3 regions of the Sporosarcina sp. P17b genome follow, and region 1 is predicted to be linked to each of the others. Evidence: riboswitches for the same ligand, from Rfam matches in the RefSeq annotation. Region 1 holds a riboswitch; each other region holds the start of a gene.

Region 1 (5,976 bases):
CTAAAACTTCTAGCGCTTGTTCAAGTAAGTCTTTTCGGGAGTTGGTACGCACGCGATAAATCCGGATGTAGCCCCCACCTCCGCGTTTAGACTCTACAGCGTAGCCACGCTCGACTGTAAATCGCGTTTTAATCACGTAGTTAATCTGTGAAGGAACGCATTGAAACTTCTCAGCAATCTCATTTCGTTTGATTTCAATAGAAGCACTATCTTCCTCTTCGATAATCGACTTCAAATATCCTTCTATAATGTCAGAAATATTACGCATCTCGTCACCTCGTTTCGCTCAACGTTCTAGTTGACTTTGACTATCTTTGACTTGATTGTATCGCAAAAATCGGACATGATGCAATTCATTTGTTTGTATGTATACCTGTTTAGGCTGAAAGGAAACCTGTTGCTAGGTTGTCACATTAGGCTATTTATTATTCAATTAGTTACCAGACAAAAACATAGTGAGTTGGTAGGGACTGTTGATTACACTCCAAACAGACGCTTTCAACTATGATTGGTTATTACAATCTTCTAAAAAAATATCGATTGAAAAATAAAAGACTGAAGAACAGATCCTCATAGCGGATCGTCTTCAGTCATATACTGTACAAAATTTTAGTTCTTTTCTCTTTATATAGTGATGGGTTCTTTACGCATTGGTTCTAGGTCGACTTCGAAGCCCATGTCTTCAAGCATCTTTAGATCTTGGTCATTTTCTTGACCGGCTGTTGTGAGGTAATCACCGATGAAGATAGAGTTTGCTGCGTAAAGACCTAGTGGTTGTAGACTTCTTAGATTGACTTCACGTCCACCCGAGATACGGATTTCTTTGCTAGGGTTAATGTAGCGGAACAGACACAGGACTTTTAGACAGTAGCGTGGGTCCAGTTCTGACGTTCCTTCTAATGGTGTTCCATCAACTGCGTGCAGGAAGTTTACAGGTATGGAGTCTGCGTCCAGTTCGCGCAGGCTACGTGCCATAGAGATAATGTCTTGCTTTGTTTCACGCATGCCGACGATGACGCCTGAACACGGAGAAATGCCTGCTTCTTTGGCCAATCCTACAGTGTTTACACGATCTTCGTATGTGTGCGACGTTGTTATACTTTCGTGATGCTCTGCGGATGTGTTCAAGTTGTGGTTGTAGCGATCTACTCCTGCCTCTTTCAAACGAGTCGCTTGTCCTGGCTTCAAAATTCCTAGGCAAGCACATACCGTCATTCCTTTATGCTTTTCTTTAATTTGTTTAACAGAGTCAATGACTATGTCCAGTTCACTGTCACGTGGTCCCCGTCCACTTGCAACGATGCAATAAGTGCCTGCTTTATTGGCTGCCGCACGCTCCGCACCTTCAAGTATCTCTTCTGATTTCATCATTGCATACTTTTCGACAGGCGCTTTTGAAACGATGGACTGAGCGCAATAACCACAGTTCTCCGGACATAAACCTGATTTCGTATTGATGATCATATTCAACTTTACTTTATTTCCGAAATAATGTGATCGAATCGAGTACGTTGCATGCAGTAATAATAGTAAATCTTCATCTGGGCTGTTTAATAGTGCAAGTGATTCCTCGTCGGTTAATACATGTCCTTCTAGTACTCTAGTAGCGAGTTGTTGGTAATTCATTATAATGTACGCCTCACTTTCAAGTGTTTTGATATTCTGAACGCAAACATGCCTGACAACACAGCTAGAATTAGATCTTTTGGCAGTGGAGGCATCATCCATAGCCATGCGATCTTATAAGAAAACACCTCGGGTGCAGCAGCCCACATCTTATACGCAAAATACATCCAACTTGTACCTAGTATGTAGTTGATTGCGGTAGCGACTAGCGCAGCGGTAATAAAAGCAGGCAGGGTCTGATTTCGCTCGACAATCTTTCCCGCTACATAAGCAATTAGAATGAAAGTAACAATAAAACCGAACGTCGGACTTAATATCTGACCGAATCCGCCTGAAAATCTTGCGAAGACCGGTGCACCCGCTAGCCCTATTAACATATACACCGTCATAGATAATGCACCTAGACGGCTGCCGAGTAATAGTCCCGATAAGATCGCGAAAAACGTTTGCAATGTAATAGGCACTCCACCAACTACTAAAAACGGCACGAAGGATGTAATATTTGCTCCAATCATCATTAATGATGCGAACATTCCACTGTATACAATGGTTAGTGCATTGAATCTACTGACCGGTCGACTCTCTGTTGCAGTTGCCATCATGTCACCTCTTTTTATATTAGTTACCATAAAAATAATAGAGGTTAACTCACATTGTGTCAACACTATTTATTTTTAAGTTAACTCTAAAAATAAATAAAAAAAAAGACTGCAGCATCATGCTGACAGCCTACTTCTTCTTATCAATCTGTTCTTCCTTTTCTTTACGGAACAGAACGCTTGAAATTAAACCACTAAATATTGCAGCTGCAATCGTAATGTACACGCGCATATCATAAGTAACTTCTTCGTAACTATTACCTATCATGATCCAAGCAAGAGTACCTACAAGAACAGCGATTGGAAATGAGTATTTAAAGAACCGCATAATTCCTCACCTTTTCAATTTACTCCTTTAACTTTATCATAAATATCGCAATTTCTCTATGTTGCAAATCCCGACTACGAACTTCACTGAATGTTCACTTGACGAAGAACAACAAAGCCGCTATGATGTGGTTAGAATAATCAAAATAATTGAATAAGAATCGTATCTTATCAAGAGAAGCTGAGGGACTGGCCCGTCGACGCTTCAGCAACCAGCCGTTTAGGCAAGGTGCTACTTCCAGCAGTCTGTCAAATTGACGCACTGAAAAGATGAGAGGGAACTAGTCATTGAGATTACAAAGCCTTCTAATATACTTGAAGGCTTTTTTTGATTAGAAAAGCAAAGGGGAGATGGGAACATGTCATTGCTAGAGAAACTACAAACAAATGTCCTAACAGCAGATGGGGCAATGGGGACGATTTTATATTCTTACGGAATTGATTATTGTTATGAAGAGCTAAACATAGAAAAGCCCGAAATTATAGAGCAAATTCACCAAGACTATATCGCAGCGGGTGCAGATATCATCCAAACGAACACATACAGTGCTAACGCGATTAAATTAGCTCGCTACGGTTTAGAAAGTCATGTGACGGAATTCAATAAAGCAGCCATCCAAATCGCAAAGCGCGCAGCAGCACCTGGCGGACAATTCGTTCTTGGCACAATCGGCGGTCTACGTGGCATTCGTAAAAGTGATGCTACATTGGATGAAATAGAAAAAGTCGTATTAGAACAAGCAAACGCATTATTAACAGGTGATCCCGACGGTCTTTTATTGGAGACCTATTATGATTTTGAAGAATTGGCATCTGTTGTTAGCACATTAAAGAAAGTTACGGACGTGCCATTAATTGCACAAGTTTCTATGCATGACCCCGGTGTACTTCAAAACGGACTTTCATTAAACGATGCTCTTCACCAACTTGAGTCTCTCGGTGCAGACGTTGTAGGCGTCAACTGTCGCTTAGGACCTTACCACACGATTCAAGCATTCGATAATGTCACGTTACCGAAAAAAGCATTTTTATCAGCTTATCCAAACGCCAGCCTATTAGACGTAGAAGATGGACGAATAGTCTATGAATCAGAGGCAGAGTATTTCGGTCGTGCTGCCGTACTACTACGCGATCAAGGGGTTCGGTTAATCGGTGGATGTTGCGGTACAACGCCTAAACATATTAAAGCAGCCAAAACGCAGTTAGCTAGACTTGCGCCTATTACAGAAAAAGTCGTACAGCCGTCAAAACCTATCGTCATCCAAGAAGCGAGTCCTGTACAACACCAACCACTTCACATAAAAGCCAAAACAGAGCGTACGGTGATTGTAGAGTTGGATACACCGCGCCACTTAGAGACAGAAGATTATGTCAAAGGCGCGAACGTATTATACGATGCAGGCGTTGACGCGATCACAATGGCGGACAACTCACTTGCCTCCCCTCGTATCAGTAATATGGCGATGGGCTCAATCATTAAAATGCAACACAATATTCGCCCGCTCGTTCATTTGACATGTCGCGATCACAATCTTATTGGATTGCAGTCACATTTGATGGGTTTGGATGCACTAGGTATCACGGATGTGCTGGCGGTAACAGGTGACCCAACGAAAGTGGGAGATTTCCCAGGGGCTACGAGCGTTTATGACGTGAACAGTATGGAGTTAATACAATTAATCAAAAAGTTGAATGAAGGTATTTCCTTCTCTGGAAAGCCATTGCGCAAAAAAGCCAACTTCTCTATTTCAGCAGCATTCAATCCGAACGTACGCGTAGTGGAACGTGCCGTACAGCGGCTAGATAAGAAAATCGAAGCGGGCGCAGACTACTTTATCACTCAACCTGTTTATACAAAAGAAAAAATCATAGAAGTATATGAAGCAACGAAGCATTTGGACACACCGATTTTTATTGGGATTATGCCGTTGACGAATATTCGAAACGCAGAGTTCTTGCATCACGAAGTACCTGGCATTAAGCTTTCCGATGAAGTATTGGAAAGAATGCGCCAGTGCAGTGATGATCGAGATCAATCGACAGAAGTTGGCCTGGAAATCGCAAAAGAACTTCTTGATACAGCAGCGAAATACTTTAAAGGTATCTATCTAATTACACCATTCCTTCGTTACGATATGACGTTAGAGTTGTATGAGTATATTAAGGAATTAGACGAGCAGAAGGAGAGGGAATTACTACATGCAGAGACATCCTATTGAAGAACAACTAGATAAACGAATCCTGATCATTGACGGTGCGATGGGGACGATGCTACAAGCGGAAGATTTCTCGACAGAGGACTTCGGCGGAGAAGAATACGATGGATGTAACGAATACATGAGTGTGTTACGCCCTGATGTTTTAGAAAAGATTCACGATGAGTACTTAGAAGCTGGCGCTGATATCATTTGCACGAATACGTTTGGTGGTACACCCCTTGTGTTGAATGAATTTTCACTAGGTCACCGCGCAAATGAAATTAATGCAAAGTCAGTTGAAATTGCAAAAAAGAGTGCGGCGAAGTTCTCTACACCGGAATGGCCACGTTTTGTCGCAGGTGCAATCGGACCAACGACAAAGACACTTTCCGTTACAGGTGGGATTACGTTCGATGAACTATCTCATGATTTCTACGTTCAAGCAAAGGCACTTATCGAAGCAGGCAGTGACTTGATTCTGATGGAAACGAGTCAGGATATGCTGAACGTAAAGGCTGGTACGATTGGCATTAAAAAGGCGTTTGAAGAACTTGGACGCGAAATACCCATTATGATTTCAGGTACAATCGAGCCTATGGGTACAACTCTCGCAGGCCAAAGCATCGAATCCTTCTATATTTCCATTGAACACGTTCACCCTCTATCGGTCGGCTTGAACTGCGCAACGGGTCCTGAATTCATGACAGACCACTTGCGTTCATTATCAGAGTTAGCGACAAGCTACGTTACGTGCTATCCAAATGCTGGATTGCCGGACGCGGAAGGACATTACCACGAATCACCTGAGTCCCTATCAAAAAAGCTTGCAGGCTTTGCCGAAAAAGGCTGGCTAAATATGGTTGGCGGTTGCTGCGGTACGACGCCTGACCACATTCGTGCAATTAGAGAAGCAGTAAAAGACTTAAAGCCTCGCCAAATAGCGGAACCTCACGGCCATGCAGTTTCAGGTATCGAACCATTACTATATGACGAAACTATGCGTCCTCTATTGATTGGTGAACGAACGAACGTGATCGGTTCGCGTAAATTCAAGCAGCTGATCGTAGAAGAGAAATTTGAAGAGGCTTCTGAAATCGCACGTGCACAAGTAAAACGTGGAGCACACGTATTGGATATTTGTCTTGCGAATCCCGACCGTGATGAGTTGCATGATATGACTCGCTTCATGCAAGAAGTAGTGAAGAAAGTTAAAGTCCCTCTAGTCA
Region 2 (5,976 bases), on a different contig from region 1:
TAGCCATCTCCGGCATGCATCTGGAGATGGCTGTTTTTATCAATCCTATCTACACTATTCCCTCTCAACCGGAACAGTCGCATCATGCAAATGTTTTTCAAGGTCGGCGTGGAAACTTGCTTTCTGCTCGTCACTCCAACCCAGCTCTTTACTCATCATTTCAAGGAGGGGCACTTTCCACTCGTTCACCCATTGGATATCGAACAGTAATGCTCCCGTACGTCGCCAGAAAAAGTCGATGGGTGTACGGACGAATTCATCTGTGATTGAGTAAAGAACTTGCGCATATAGGTAGAGGGGCAGTCCGGAATCTTGCGCCGCCTGCTCATTTTTCTGTAATAAATCAAAGAGGATATCTACATTTGAGCCATATCTTTTCACGAGAGACTGAGCTCTTTCTTGGTCCAACCCAAGCTTTATTCCTTGTTTAATCTTCCGATACATGAACGCTTCAAAGTTCCGGGAACCTCCGACGTGTCCGCCCGAAATCGGCATATTCTTCGTGCTAGACGGAGAATATATTATTCCTATATCTGTTTTGAGTTTTGATGCAACGACATCTACAATCGTTTCCGCCATTTTTCGATAGCCCGTCAGTTTTCCACCGGCAACTGTGATTAAGCCAGAAGCGGACTCCCAAATTTCATCTTTTCTTGAAACTTCGGATGCCCCTTTACCTTTTTCATTGATTAAAGGCCGTAGCCCAACCCAGCTGGATTCAATATCGCTCGCCGCAATGGTCAACTTCGGAAAAATGAGAGCAATTGCGGCCATCAAGTAATCGCGGTCGCTTACGGTCATTCGGGGATGAACCATGTCCCCTTTGTAATCAGTGTCTGTCGTCCCAACGTACGTTTTCCCGTCCCGTGGGATTGCCAATACCATCCGGCCATCCGGTGTGTCAAAGTAAACAATCTGATTCAAAGGGAATACACTTTGGTCAAAAACGAGATGAATGCCCTTCGTCAAACGAATTTCCCTTGAATCCAAGGAGTTGTCTTTCTCCCTCAATGTATTTACCCATGGCCCGGCGGCGTTCACTATTGTTTTTGCGCGTATTTCACTTATTTTGCCATTTAGCTGGTCGACCACGCATACGCCTGCAACTTTTCCTCCATTGTAAATAAAATCAGTTACTTTTGTATAATTGAATACAGTTGCGCCTTGACTAACAGCTTCTTTCATCACTTCAATCGTCAGTCTCGCATCATCCGATCTGTATTCGACGAAACGGCCAGCTCCAAGTAACCCTTCTTGCTTGAGTTTAGGCTCCGCATGCAACGCTCTTTCTCTGGTCAACATGCTTTTTCGTTCTTCTTTTTTCACGCCCGCCAAAAAGTCATAGACGCGCAATCCGATGGAGGTAGTGAATTTACCCATTGAACCGTCCTTATAAATTGGCAAAAGCAGCCACTCTGGGTTCGTCACATGGGGTCCATTTTCATAGACGACCGCCCGCTCTTTACCTACTTCCGCAACGATCTTCACTTCAAGATTTTTCAGGTATCGCAAGCCGCCATGGATCATTTTTGTAGAACGGCTGGACGTCCCTGCAGCAAAATCCTGCATTTCCACAAGTACTGTTTTCATTCCACGACTGGCTGCATCTAAGGCGATTCCAGCCCCCGTGATTCCGCCCCCGATGATTAATACATCAAATTCTTCCGCTTGTAATCTTGCAAGCACTTCATTTTTTTGTAATCCATTAGGTTGTTCACTCATTCTATTTAAAGCCTCCACATATTGTATTCGTTCATTAATTATACTACAATTTAGATAACTAAATCTATTGATTTACAAAAGGTTTAGAAATAGTAACATGTAGAAAGTGTTTTAACTATTTGGTGGGTTTCGATAAAATAGACAATGGGTAAGAGTCATGCTATAATTTCATATGCGTTGTGCGAATCTAATGGTAATTAAAAATAATAAATATACTCTTATCAGGAGCAGGTGGAGGGAAAAGCCCGATGAAGCCCGGCAACCGACTCAATTGAGCACGGTGCTAATTCTTACAGCATTTATGCTGATAGATAAGAAGTTGTGTGAAAAACCTCTTCTTAACTGAAGGGGTTTTTTTATCATCATAGACGATACAGAAGGAGGAAATGACATGAATATATCAAGTAGTCATCAGGAACTAGCAACCTATGCATTCTTAGAAATCAATGAAATTGTGAAGTATGTTAAAAAGCGTGACTTCTTTAGTGAACAGGAACAAGTGATTGTGACGGAGGTAAGTGATGGGAAGATTAATCATGTTTATCGATTAACCGGGGAACAGAAGAGCTTGATACTCAAACAGGCTGTACCTTACGCGAGGATTGTAGGGGAGTCGATGCCTATTCCGATTGACCGGGTCGTCCTAGAAGCAAAAGTATTACAGGAATACGATAATATCATTCCCGGTTCTGTTCCGAAAGTGCATCATCTGGATGAAATCATGGCAATTGTTGTGATGGAAGACATGCATCCGATGGAAATGGGACGCACGGCTTTGAATAATGGGACGGAATCTGCCGTATTTGCGAAGGACATAGGTGTATTCAGTGCGAAAACCACTTTTTATACGTCCGATTTCTACCTAGATCCAAAAGTAAAGAAAGAATTGAATGCTTCTTTTACAAATCCAGCCATGCGGGAAATGACGGAAGAGCTTTCTTTCGATTGTCCCTACAATTCGCATGACAGCAATTACTTTGAAGAAGGCCTGAAAAATGATGTGTTATTTCTGAGTCAAGATCACCAGTTAAAGCTGGAAGTGGCGAAGTTAAAACATAAGTTCATGACGAAAGCGGATGCTCTCATTCATAGCGACTTACATAGTGGTGCAATATTCATGGGGGATGACAAAACAGTTGTATTCGATACCGAGTTTGCTTGTTTTGGGCCTTTCGGATTTGACATGGGGCATTTCATCGCAAGCTTGTTGTTAAATGGAATCGGTCATCCTGAATTTCAAACGAAGCGCTATGAACAAGCGCGGGAAACATGGTATGCGTACACCGATACATTCGCCCAATTATGGAGAGAAGAATCCAATGAGCCTTATACACAACTCGAGGGTTTTCTGACGCATGTAATGGACGGAAAATTTGCCGATATGCTGGGGTATGCAGGGTGCGAATTGGTCCGCCGCTCCATAGGTATTGCACAAATTGACGATTTGAATTATGAAGAAGATGAACAAAAAAGAATGACCAGAAGGAAAAAAGTGTTGGAGCTCGGAAAGTATTTGATACTTAACCGTCACGCAATACGCTCTTTGGAAGAATTGGAGAGCTGGTTCATCGACAGTAATCACAAGGAGGAATTTTAATGGGAGTTACAGCCACTTATCTATTTCCGACACATCCAGAGCAAGAAAAAATAGCGGAGCAACATGCCCTAGGGCTTACAATTGGGTCTTGGACAGACATTCCGCATCTTGAACAGCAGCAATTGAAGCACCATAAAGGTGAAGTTGTTTCTGTGGAAAAAGGGGAAGTAAAGGACACGGTGAAAATCTTTTATCCGTCCGCTAATTATTCGGCAGACCTTCCCGCGATTTTCACGACTGTCTATGGCAAGTTATCCTTTTTTGAAGGCTATGAATTAATCGACTTGGATTTTGGCAAACAATTGCTCGCACAATTTCCAGGGCCACGATTCGGTACGAAAGGGATTCGCGAGCAGTTGAATGTAATGGATCGCCCATTACTGAAAGCCATCTTCAAGGGAGTCATGGGAAGAGATCTTTCCTTTTTCTCAGCCCAACTGGAAGAACTGTTAGCCGGCGGTGTCGATCTCATCAAAGACGATGAAATTCTTTTTGAGAATGAATTAACACCGTTTTACAAGCGAATTACAACAGCAAAAGACATTATCGATCGGCATTATGAACAGACCGGAAATCGGGCATTGTATGCAGTGAACTTGTCGGGACGGACGAATGAGCTTCACGACAAGGCGGAACAGGCGGCAGCGCTTGGCGCGAACGCGTTATTATTCAACGTCCACGCGTACGGTTTGGATGTACTTCAAACGCTGCGTGAAAATAACAATATCAGTTTGCCGATTGTGGCACATTCCGCATTATCCGGCGTTCTCGCGGGACAAGCGGGTGGCGGATTCTCTTACTCGTTATTGGTAGGAAAATTAACGCGGCTAATCGGTGGAGATCTATCCTTGTTCCCAAGCTCATATGGCAATGTCGCCATTTCGCGGTTCGATGCGTTGGCAATTAATGAAGCGTTGATTGAAGACAATGGCTTCGAAAAAACATTTGCCGTTCCGTCCGCTGGAATCCATCCAGGCATGGTGCCACAATTACTGAAAGATTTTGGAGATAATCTTGTCGTCAATGCTGGTGGCGGAATATTCGGCCATCCCGATGGACCGACGCAAGGTGCCAAAGCATTCCGGGCGGCGATTGACGCAAGTGTCAAACAAATTTCTCTCGAAGAAGCGGCAAAAACATCAGAACCTCTGAAACGCGCCATTGACCAATGGGGCGTTGTCGAGTCAGTATAAGAACAAAACGAGCCTCCTGGGGTTGTATCCAAGAGGCTCGTTTTTTTAGATAGAATGAATCAGAAATCTTGCTAATAACGCTTCGCCGCTTTGTGGATGCCTCTCGCGATAAGCCAGAAAGGAAACCACTTTCAGTCTTATCGCTTTGGCTACCACGTAGGCGCGCCTTCGCTGGATGGTCCAGGTTAGAAAGCGTATTTCGTTATTGGGGATTAAACCTGCACTCCTTCTAATCCACTACTATTTAGGTTGCAATATCGACTAATATACATAAACCGAGAGAAAGCATTTAACAACAGTCCCTATACAATGGATAGAATTGGAGTTCCCGCTAATATCGCTTCTGCGCTTTGTGGATGCCTCCCGCGATAAGCCAGAAAGAAGACCCCTTTTTGTCTTATCGCTTCGGCTACCACGAAGTCGCGCCTTCGCTGGATGGTCTCTGTGGAGGAAAGCGCATTTCATTAGCGGGGATAAGACCTGTACCCTATAGTGCGTCTATCTTCAATGAAATTAGTATCAAATAGTAATCACATTATAATCTCGGTCTATACATCACCCAAATACTTTCAATAATGGGACACCCCAGCGCAGGCGCGGCAAAGGCATCCCCAAAGCGCCAAGCGAATTACAATCCACACTCCGCTTCGCGCAACTCTCTCTCAATAATGTTCACCCTAAAGGGGTAGTCATAGCGGATTCAGTGGGGTTCTTTAATTCAACATATCTAGTTATAAACCCGCCACCTCAACCCGCCCGGAGAAGAACGTTGCACCGCCGCCCATATCGGCAATCCGATCTGGCGTCAAAGCATTCACAAGGCGTTTTTGACCCGACTTATCTCCCCAAATCCCTTGACTGACAACAACGCCAGGAAGAACTTGCTCGCCGACGGAAACAGTAAACTCACATTCCCCGCGCTCATTCCATATACGGACAGCCGCTCCGTCTTCAATTCCCCGACTTTCCGCATCTAGCCGATTCATGAACAACTTAGGTGCTTTCTCAAGCTTGATATGTTTTTCATTGTTCGAAAAAATCGTGTTCATGAAGTTATGGTTAATTGCAGGTACATAAAGTAAAGGATGATCGGAATCCTGGATAATCGGGATATACGTAGGAAGGGCCGGGAATCCTGCCGATTTCATCTGTTCCGAATACAACTCGATTTTTCCGCTCGGTGTCTTTAAATTGTTCAATAGATTGCCGGTACCGCTCGCTTTCATATAACGTTTTTCCTTTAAGGCAGCATACGACACCTCGGATAAATAAGGATTGGACAGTTGGCTTAACGCTTGGTTAACCATTTCCGCGTCATCATCTAGAAATGGTTGCTCATCAAAGCCCATTGCCCGTGCCAGCAATCTGAAAACGTCCGGGTTGGATTTACTGTCCCCATAAGTATCGATGACGGGTTCCTGCAAATGGATGTAGTGATGCCAGAAGGACGTATAGATGTCTGTG
Region 3 (5,976 bases), on a different contig from region 1:
TTAAGCATTATGGCTAAAATTGCAACAGTACTAGGAGATATGTTTGAAGACTCGGAATACATGAAACCGGCGAAAGCGTATAAGGAAGCTGGCCATGAAGTAGAAGTGATCGGTGCGGAAGCAGGATCAGAAGTCACCGGTATGAAGGAAAACACAAAAGTGAAAATCGATAAAGCGATTGATGATGCTAAATCATCTGATTATGATGCATTATTTATCCCTGGTGGGTTCTCACCGGATATTTTACGTGCAGATGATCGTTTCGTGAAGTTCGTTAAAGAATTCATGGATGCAGATAAACCGGTATTCGCAATCTGTCATGGACCGCAATTGCTTATTACGGCAAAAGCACTTGAAGGACGCGATGCAACAGGTTATACATCTATTCGCGTAGATATGGAATATGCGGGTGCAAAGTATGCTGACAAAGAAGTCGTCGTCTGCCAGAACCAACTCGTAACAAGCCGTACACCAGATGATATACCGGCATTTAATCGCGAGTCACTAAAAATACTAGAAAAATAAACACTAGTTCAACCGTCAGGGCGTAATGTGCCTTGACGGTTTTTTTGTACTTTAAATTACCGCACCAACATACACTAACAGTATAATTTATTATTAGTTGAAAAAGATTCTCAATTGTACTTGAAAAAGGTTCTCAATGAGAGTATGCTAAAAGCAACGAATGAATCAGAGAGACGATCGCGTCTTACAATTGAAAGGTCGGGGATCTACTATGTATAAGATTGTTGCGTCAGCGGTAATTGCAGGAATTATATTAGGTGCAGTAGCGGGATTTTCATTTGGCAGTAAAGAGTTCGCTGGGATGTTCGCGGGAATGGCCGCACTTGCGTTTATAGCAGCACCGGCAGCGGTCGTCTATTCAAGTGAAAAGAAAAAGTGGCAACAAGTTCATTAATAAAGAAAAAGCATCCAAACTTTGGATGCTTTTTTGCATGTAAGTAGATAATGATATTTTAATATGCAGACCAACCGTTGTCAGCTTCCATTACGACACCGTTGACATAAGAGGATTCATCTGAAGCTAGGAATAGCGCAATATTAGCGATTTCTTCCTTCGTTCCAGGACGACTCATCATATTTACACCTCTTAATGCTTGCTTCATACCGAATTCATCAGGTTGAACTAAACTGTTTGTAATGTTGGTCGGTATTTGTGCGGGAGCAATTGCATTACAGCGTATGTTTAATGGGCCAAATTGAGAGGCGACACTTTTTGTCATACCTGCAACTGCGTGTTTTGACGCCGTATATGCGAGACCGCCACGTCCGCCAGTGACCGCTGAAATAGATGCCATATTAACGATAACACCTGCTTTTTTCTCTTCGAATATAGCTAGTGCTTTACGAGTTGCCCGCATTACTCCTGTTGTGTTGATTGCCAAAACTTTGTCCCATACATCATCAGTTACTGTAGCAGCAGAGTACATATTGTCCATGATCCCCGCATTGTTTACTAGAATATCCAGTGTGCCGAATTGCTCAACAGCTGTATCAATCATGTTTTGTACATCTTCTTCAATGGTAACGTTTGTTTTAACCGCAAGAGCCTCACCGCCTGCACTTATGATAGTCTGGACAGTTTCTTCTGCACCTTCCATATTCATATCTGCAATGATCAGTTTTGCACCTTCACGGGCATATAGTTCAGCGATTTCTCGTCCAATACCAGATCCGGCACCTGTTACTACTGCTACTTTATTTTCTAATCGTTTCATTAAAGCCGCCTCCAATTGTATTCGTATTTCTCATTCTATTATATACTTTAACGTCTAACTAATGAAGTTATTCGTTTTATTTCGATCAAATCAAAAACAGCTTGAACCGTCAAAATGAAATTGACTGTTTAAGCTGTTGGTCATACATTATTGTACTTTGACACCTTCTACTACCTCTTTTGCAGCGTAAAGTGCTTGTTTCACATCTGCAATTAAATCTTCCACGTCTTCCACGCCCACTGAGAAACGCAGCAGTCGGTCATCTACTCCGCGACGATTACGTTCTTCCAATGGAATATCCATATGCGTCTGCGTAGTTGGATACGTGATGAAGCTTTCGACTCCTCCTAAACTCTCCGCAAATGAAATTAGATTCATACTCTCTAGGAATGGTCCAACCCACTCACTGTTCTGCACTCGGAATGACAACATACCACCGATTCCTGCGTAGAGCACATCTACAATAAGAGGTTCTTGTTCTAAATATGATACCATCGCCTTTGCATTTGCGTCATGTTGTTTCATGCGTAAGTGCAGTGTCTTTAAACCGCGTACAACAAGCCATGAATCAAGAGGGGACAATGTAGCACCGATTGCATTGTGGTTTGTAAATAACCGTTCACATAATTCTTCACCCTTAGCGACGACAAGACCTGCTAGCACATCATTATGTCCACCGATATATTTTGTTGCACTATGGATGACAATATCTGCGCCTTCTTCGATTGGGCGCTGGAAATAAGGTGTCAAGAATGTGTTGTCGACGATCAACAATACATTATGCTTTTGAGCCAATTCCGCATACGTACGGATTGTTATATTTTGCATTAGCGGGTTCGTAGGTGTTTCTAGGAAAATCGCTTTTGTTTGATCCGTAATCGCTTGCTCGACTTCTGCTACATCATTGAACGAAAGGTAACGAGTCTTCACATTATACATTTCTTCATATTGATTAAATAAGCGATACGTGCCGCCGTATAAGTCTTCAGGCGCCAATAATTCTGAACCAGCCTTAAATAAAGATAATATTAGTTGAATGGCAGCCATCCCAGAGCTACATGCGAATCCTTGATCTCCTGATTCCAAGTTTGCAATTCCTTCTTCTAAAACAGAACGTGTTGGATTTTTTGTGCGTGTGTAATCATACCCTGTTGACTTGCCTAGTCCTTGATGATGATAAGCTGTTGACAAGTAAATTGGTGTGTTGACTGCGCCGGTTTTCTCATCGCTATGGTTGCCAAGTTGTACTAGTCTTGTTTCTAATCCGTTGTTTGTCATGAATATCCATCCCCCTAGAAAAAATAAAAAAGAACCTCTTCTTTTCGAATAGGCCCTCGAACATACAAGTGTATACAATATTCTCATCTTCAAGGTGATTGTCACCCTTGGATTTAGCACCGTGCCTGTGGCTGGTTGCTGAGACATCTCTGGGCCTATCCCTCCGTCTCTCTCGATAAGAATATTCGCAATATAGGCAAAACTGTTGACGAATTTATTCTATCATGCAGATATACTAGATGCAAGCTTCCTTTAAAGTGCGATCAGATGATTTTTTTGTTTCAGTAAAATATTTGCTATACTTACTAGATACGCATCACGATGGGGGGAGTCTTCCTTATGGCTTGGAGTTACGTCGTATTGGCGGCAGTTATAGAAATCCTCTGGGTAGTCGGTCTTCGGTACTCTGACACAGTACTCCAATGGACTGGAACCGGTGTGGCCATTATCTTTAGTTTTTATTTCATTATTAAGGCTTGTGAAAAATTGCCTTCGGGTACGGTGTATGCAGTCTTTACAGGATCCGGCGCCGCCGCTATCCTATTAGTGGATATATTCGTCTTTCATGCAGCGTTCACATGGGTTACGCTATCGTTCATCGGTTTGATTGTCATTGGCGTAGTTGGCATTAAGCTTACAACGGACGATGATCAGGTGGATGCAGAAGGAGGTGGCTGATAATGGCATGGGTGTATCTAGCTATTGCCAGTCTCGGTGAAATTTTCGGTGTAATGAGTATCAATTATTACTTGCAAAAGCGTTCCATTAAACGATTATTTCTCATTGTAGGGGTATTTGGCTTCGGCTTTATTTTCTTGTCACTTGCGATGAGAGAAATTCAGATGAGCACAGCTTATGCGGTTTGGACAGGATTTGGAGCAGCTGGAGCCGTGTTGATGGGAATATTGATTTTCAAAGAATCCGCCAGCCTCAAACGTCTTTTCTTTCTTTCGCTCATTATTCTAGGGGCTGTGGGCTTAAAACTATTCGGATGAAGGAGAGTGAATATTTTGGTGTATTGGACACAATTTGAATTTAATGAATGGCTAGTGACACTGGCAGCTACGGAAAAGGGACTGTGCTATGTCGGAATGGCTGACGATAGTGTAGAGCGATTAAAGGAATGGTTGAAACGCTCTGATACGGAAGGATTAATAGAAGACAAAACGAAGTTAACAGTCTATATAAGTGAGTTGAAAGAGTACTTATCAGGTACAATAACGAACTTCCCAACGGTTTCCTTCGATTTAAAAGGGACACTATTTCAGCAACAAGTATGGCAAGCCCTTCAACAAATACCGTATGGGGAAACTCGTACATATTCAAATATAGCGGAACGTATAGGAAATGTATCTTCTGTTCGTGCGGTGGCATCTGCAATAGGTAAAAACCCCGTGTTGATTGTAGTACCCTGTCACCGTGTTATTGCAAAAGACGGAAGTTTATCAGGCTACCGCGATGGCAAGGATTGTAAGCAAAGTTTATTACAATTAGAGAAGATAAGCTGGGTTAGTGATAGGACGGAGTGAGCAAGATGAAATATAAGCAAATTAAACCAAAGAAAATATATGAAGAAGTAGCAGATAGTTTATTGAACTCTATACAGTCGGGAGAGTTAAAACCGGGTGACAAATTGGACTCTGTACAGCAACTGGCTGAAAACTTTACCGTTGGCAGATCTACAATCCGTGAAGCCTTATCTACATTACGTGCTAGAGGACTGATTGAAATGCGTCAGGGAGAGGGTACATACGTCAAGGAGTTCTCTTCTGTCGATCTAATCTTTCCTCTGCAAAGTGCCATGCTTATGAATCAACAGGATATTCAACACTTATTGGCTGTAAGAAAAATAGTGGAGACCGGAGCGGCGGCGAATGCAGCGGAATCACGTACAGCAGATGATTTGGAGAAAATGGAAACGGCGCTTCATGAAATGAAGGAGCATGCCGGAGATATTCTACTGGGAGAAAAAGCGGATCTGGACTTTCATTTTGCCATCGCAGAAGCAACAAAAAATCCGTTATTGCTAAACTTATTAAGTCAAGTAGCCGAGTTGATGAGTGAATCGATGAGAGAGACGCGTCGCATTTGTCTCTACACAGAAACAGCAACAGTAGAGCGTTTACACGATGAACATGAGGCGATCTTTTTAGCTATTCAATCACAGCAACCAGAAAAAGCGGCTAGTACCATGCAAGCCCACTTGTTGAATGTAGAGTCTGTGTTAACGACATATTGGCAGTCGGTACATGAATAACACTGTTCACTCACTATACGTTGAGTGAATTTTTTAATAATAATGAATGAATGCTCTGTTAATGGAAGGATAAGTATAGTATGCTATGTAAAAAGTTAGTCATCTGATGACCTGTTGACTATAAAGATATTGCGAAGAGGTGAAAGGGATGAAGGTTAGCTTATTTATAACATGTTTGGTTGATATGTTTTATGCAGACGCAGGCAAAGACATGGTGGAAGTATTGGAGAGACAAGGCTGTGAGTTGTCATTTCCCAAAGGACAGGTATGTTGCGGACAACCTGCCTATAACAGTGGATATGTTGAAAGTTCAAAGTCAGCTATGAAGAATATGATTAAGACGTTTGAGGACGCTGAATACGTAGTTACACCTTCTGGATCATGTGCGACAATGTTTAAATTGTACCCGGACGTCTTTAAAGACGATCCGAATTGGTTACCACGAGCACAGAAGCTAGCGGATAAAACGTATGAATTCACACAGTTTCTTGTGAATGTTTTGCAAGTCGAAAATGTAGGAGCAAAATTGACAGGAAAAGCGACTTATCATCCCTCTTGCCATATGACGAGATTACTAGGTGCCAGTGAAGAACCTAGAAAACTATTGGATCAGGTGGAAGGTCTCGAAATGATCCCGCTACCAAACGCGCATAATTGCTGTGGTTTCGGTGGGACGTTCTCCGTCAAGATGGGAGATATTTC

The links. A riboswitch is a leader RNA that binds a small molecule or an ion and turns the genes downstream of it on or off. The one in region 1 is predicted to bind S-adenosylmethionine.
Region 2: it holds a riboswitch for S-adenosylmethionine, as region 1 does, so the genes downstream of both, mtnK (S-methyl-5-thioribose kinase) here and CSV76_RS04565 (bifunctional homocysteine S-methyltransferase/methylenetetrahydrofolate reductase) in region 1, are expected to answer to the same signal.
Region 3: it holds a riboswitch for S-adenosylmethionine, as region 1 does, so the genes downstream of both, CSV76_RS10430 (methionine biosynthesis PLP-dependent protein) here and CSV76_RS04565 (bifunctional homocysteine S-methyltransferase/methylenetetrahydrofolate reductase) in region 1, are expected to answer to the same signal.

The regions. Positions count from the first base shown of each region.
Region 1 is NZ_PDYP01000003.1:103,625-109,600, forward strand. It holds gene CSV76_RS04545 (CtsR family transcriptional regulator) at 1-268, opposite strand, end outside; gene bioB (biotin synthase BioB) at 625-1,626, opposite strand; gene CSV76_RS04555 (biotin transporter BioY) at 1,626-2,228, opposite strand; gene CSV76_RS04560 (hypothetical protein) at 2,356-2,553, opposite strand; SAM riboswitch class I at 2,718-2,829, shown strand; gene CSV76_RS04565 (bifunctional homocysteine S-methyltransferase/methylenetetrahydrofolate reductase) at 2,912-4,771, shown strand; gene metH (methionine synthase) at 4,752-5,976, shown strand, end outside.
Region 2 is NZ_PDYP01000017.1:12,900-18,875, forward strand. It holds gene CSV76_RS14525 (glycerol-3-phosphate dehydrogenase/oxidase) at 55-1,722, opposite strand; SAM riboswitch class I at 1,938-2,040, shown strand; gene mtnK (S-methyl-5-thioribose kinase) at 2,114-3,319, shown strand; gene CSV76_RS14535 (2,3-diketo-5-methylthiopentyl-1-phosphate enolase) at 3,319-4,512, shown strand; gene CSV76_RS14540 (molybdopterin-containing oxidoreductase family protein) at 5,244-5,976, opposite strand, start outside.
Region 3 is NZ_PDYP01000007.1:132,807-138,782, forward strand. It holds gene CSV76_RS10415 (type 1 glutamine amidotransferase domain-containing protein) at 10-525, shown strand; gene CSV76_RS10420 (hypothetical protein) at 686-919, shown strand; gene CSV76_RS10425 (glucose 1-dehydrogenase) at 978-1,739, opposite strand; gene CSV76_RS10430 (methionine biosynthesis PLP-dependent protein) at 1,887-3,017, opposite strand; SAM riboswitch class I at 3,098-3,199, opposite strand; gene CSV76_RS10435 (DMT family transporter) at 3,357-3,695, shown strand; gene CSV76_RS10440 (DMT family transporter) at 3,698-4,012, shown strand; gene CSV76_RS10445 (methylated-DNA--[protein]-cysteine S-methyltransferase) at 4,031-4,546, shown strand; gene CSV76_RS10450 (FadR/GntR family transcriptional regulator) at 4,552-5,274, shown strand; gene CSV76_RS10455 ((Fe-S)-binding protein) at 5,423-5,976, shown strand, end outside.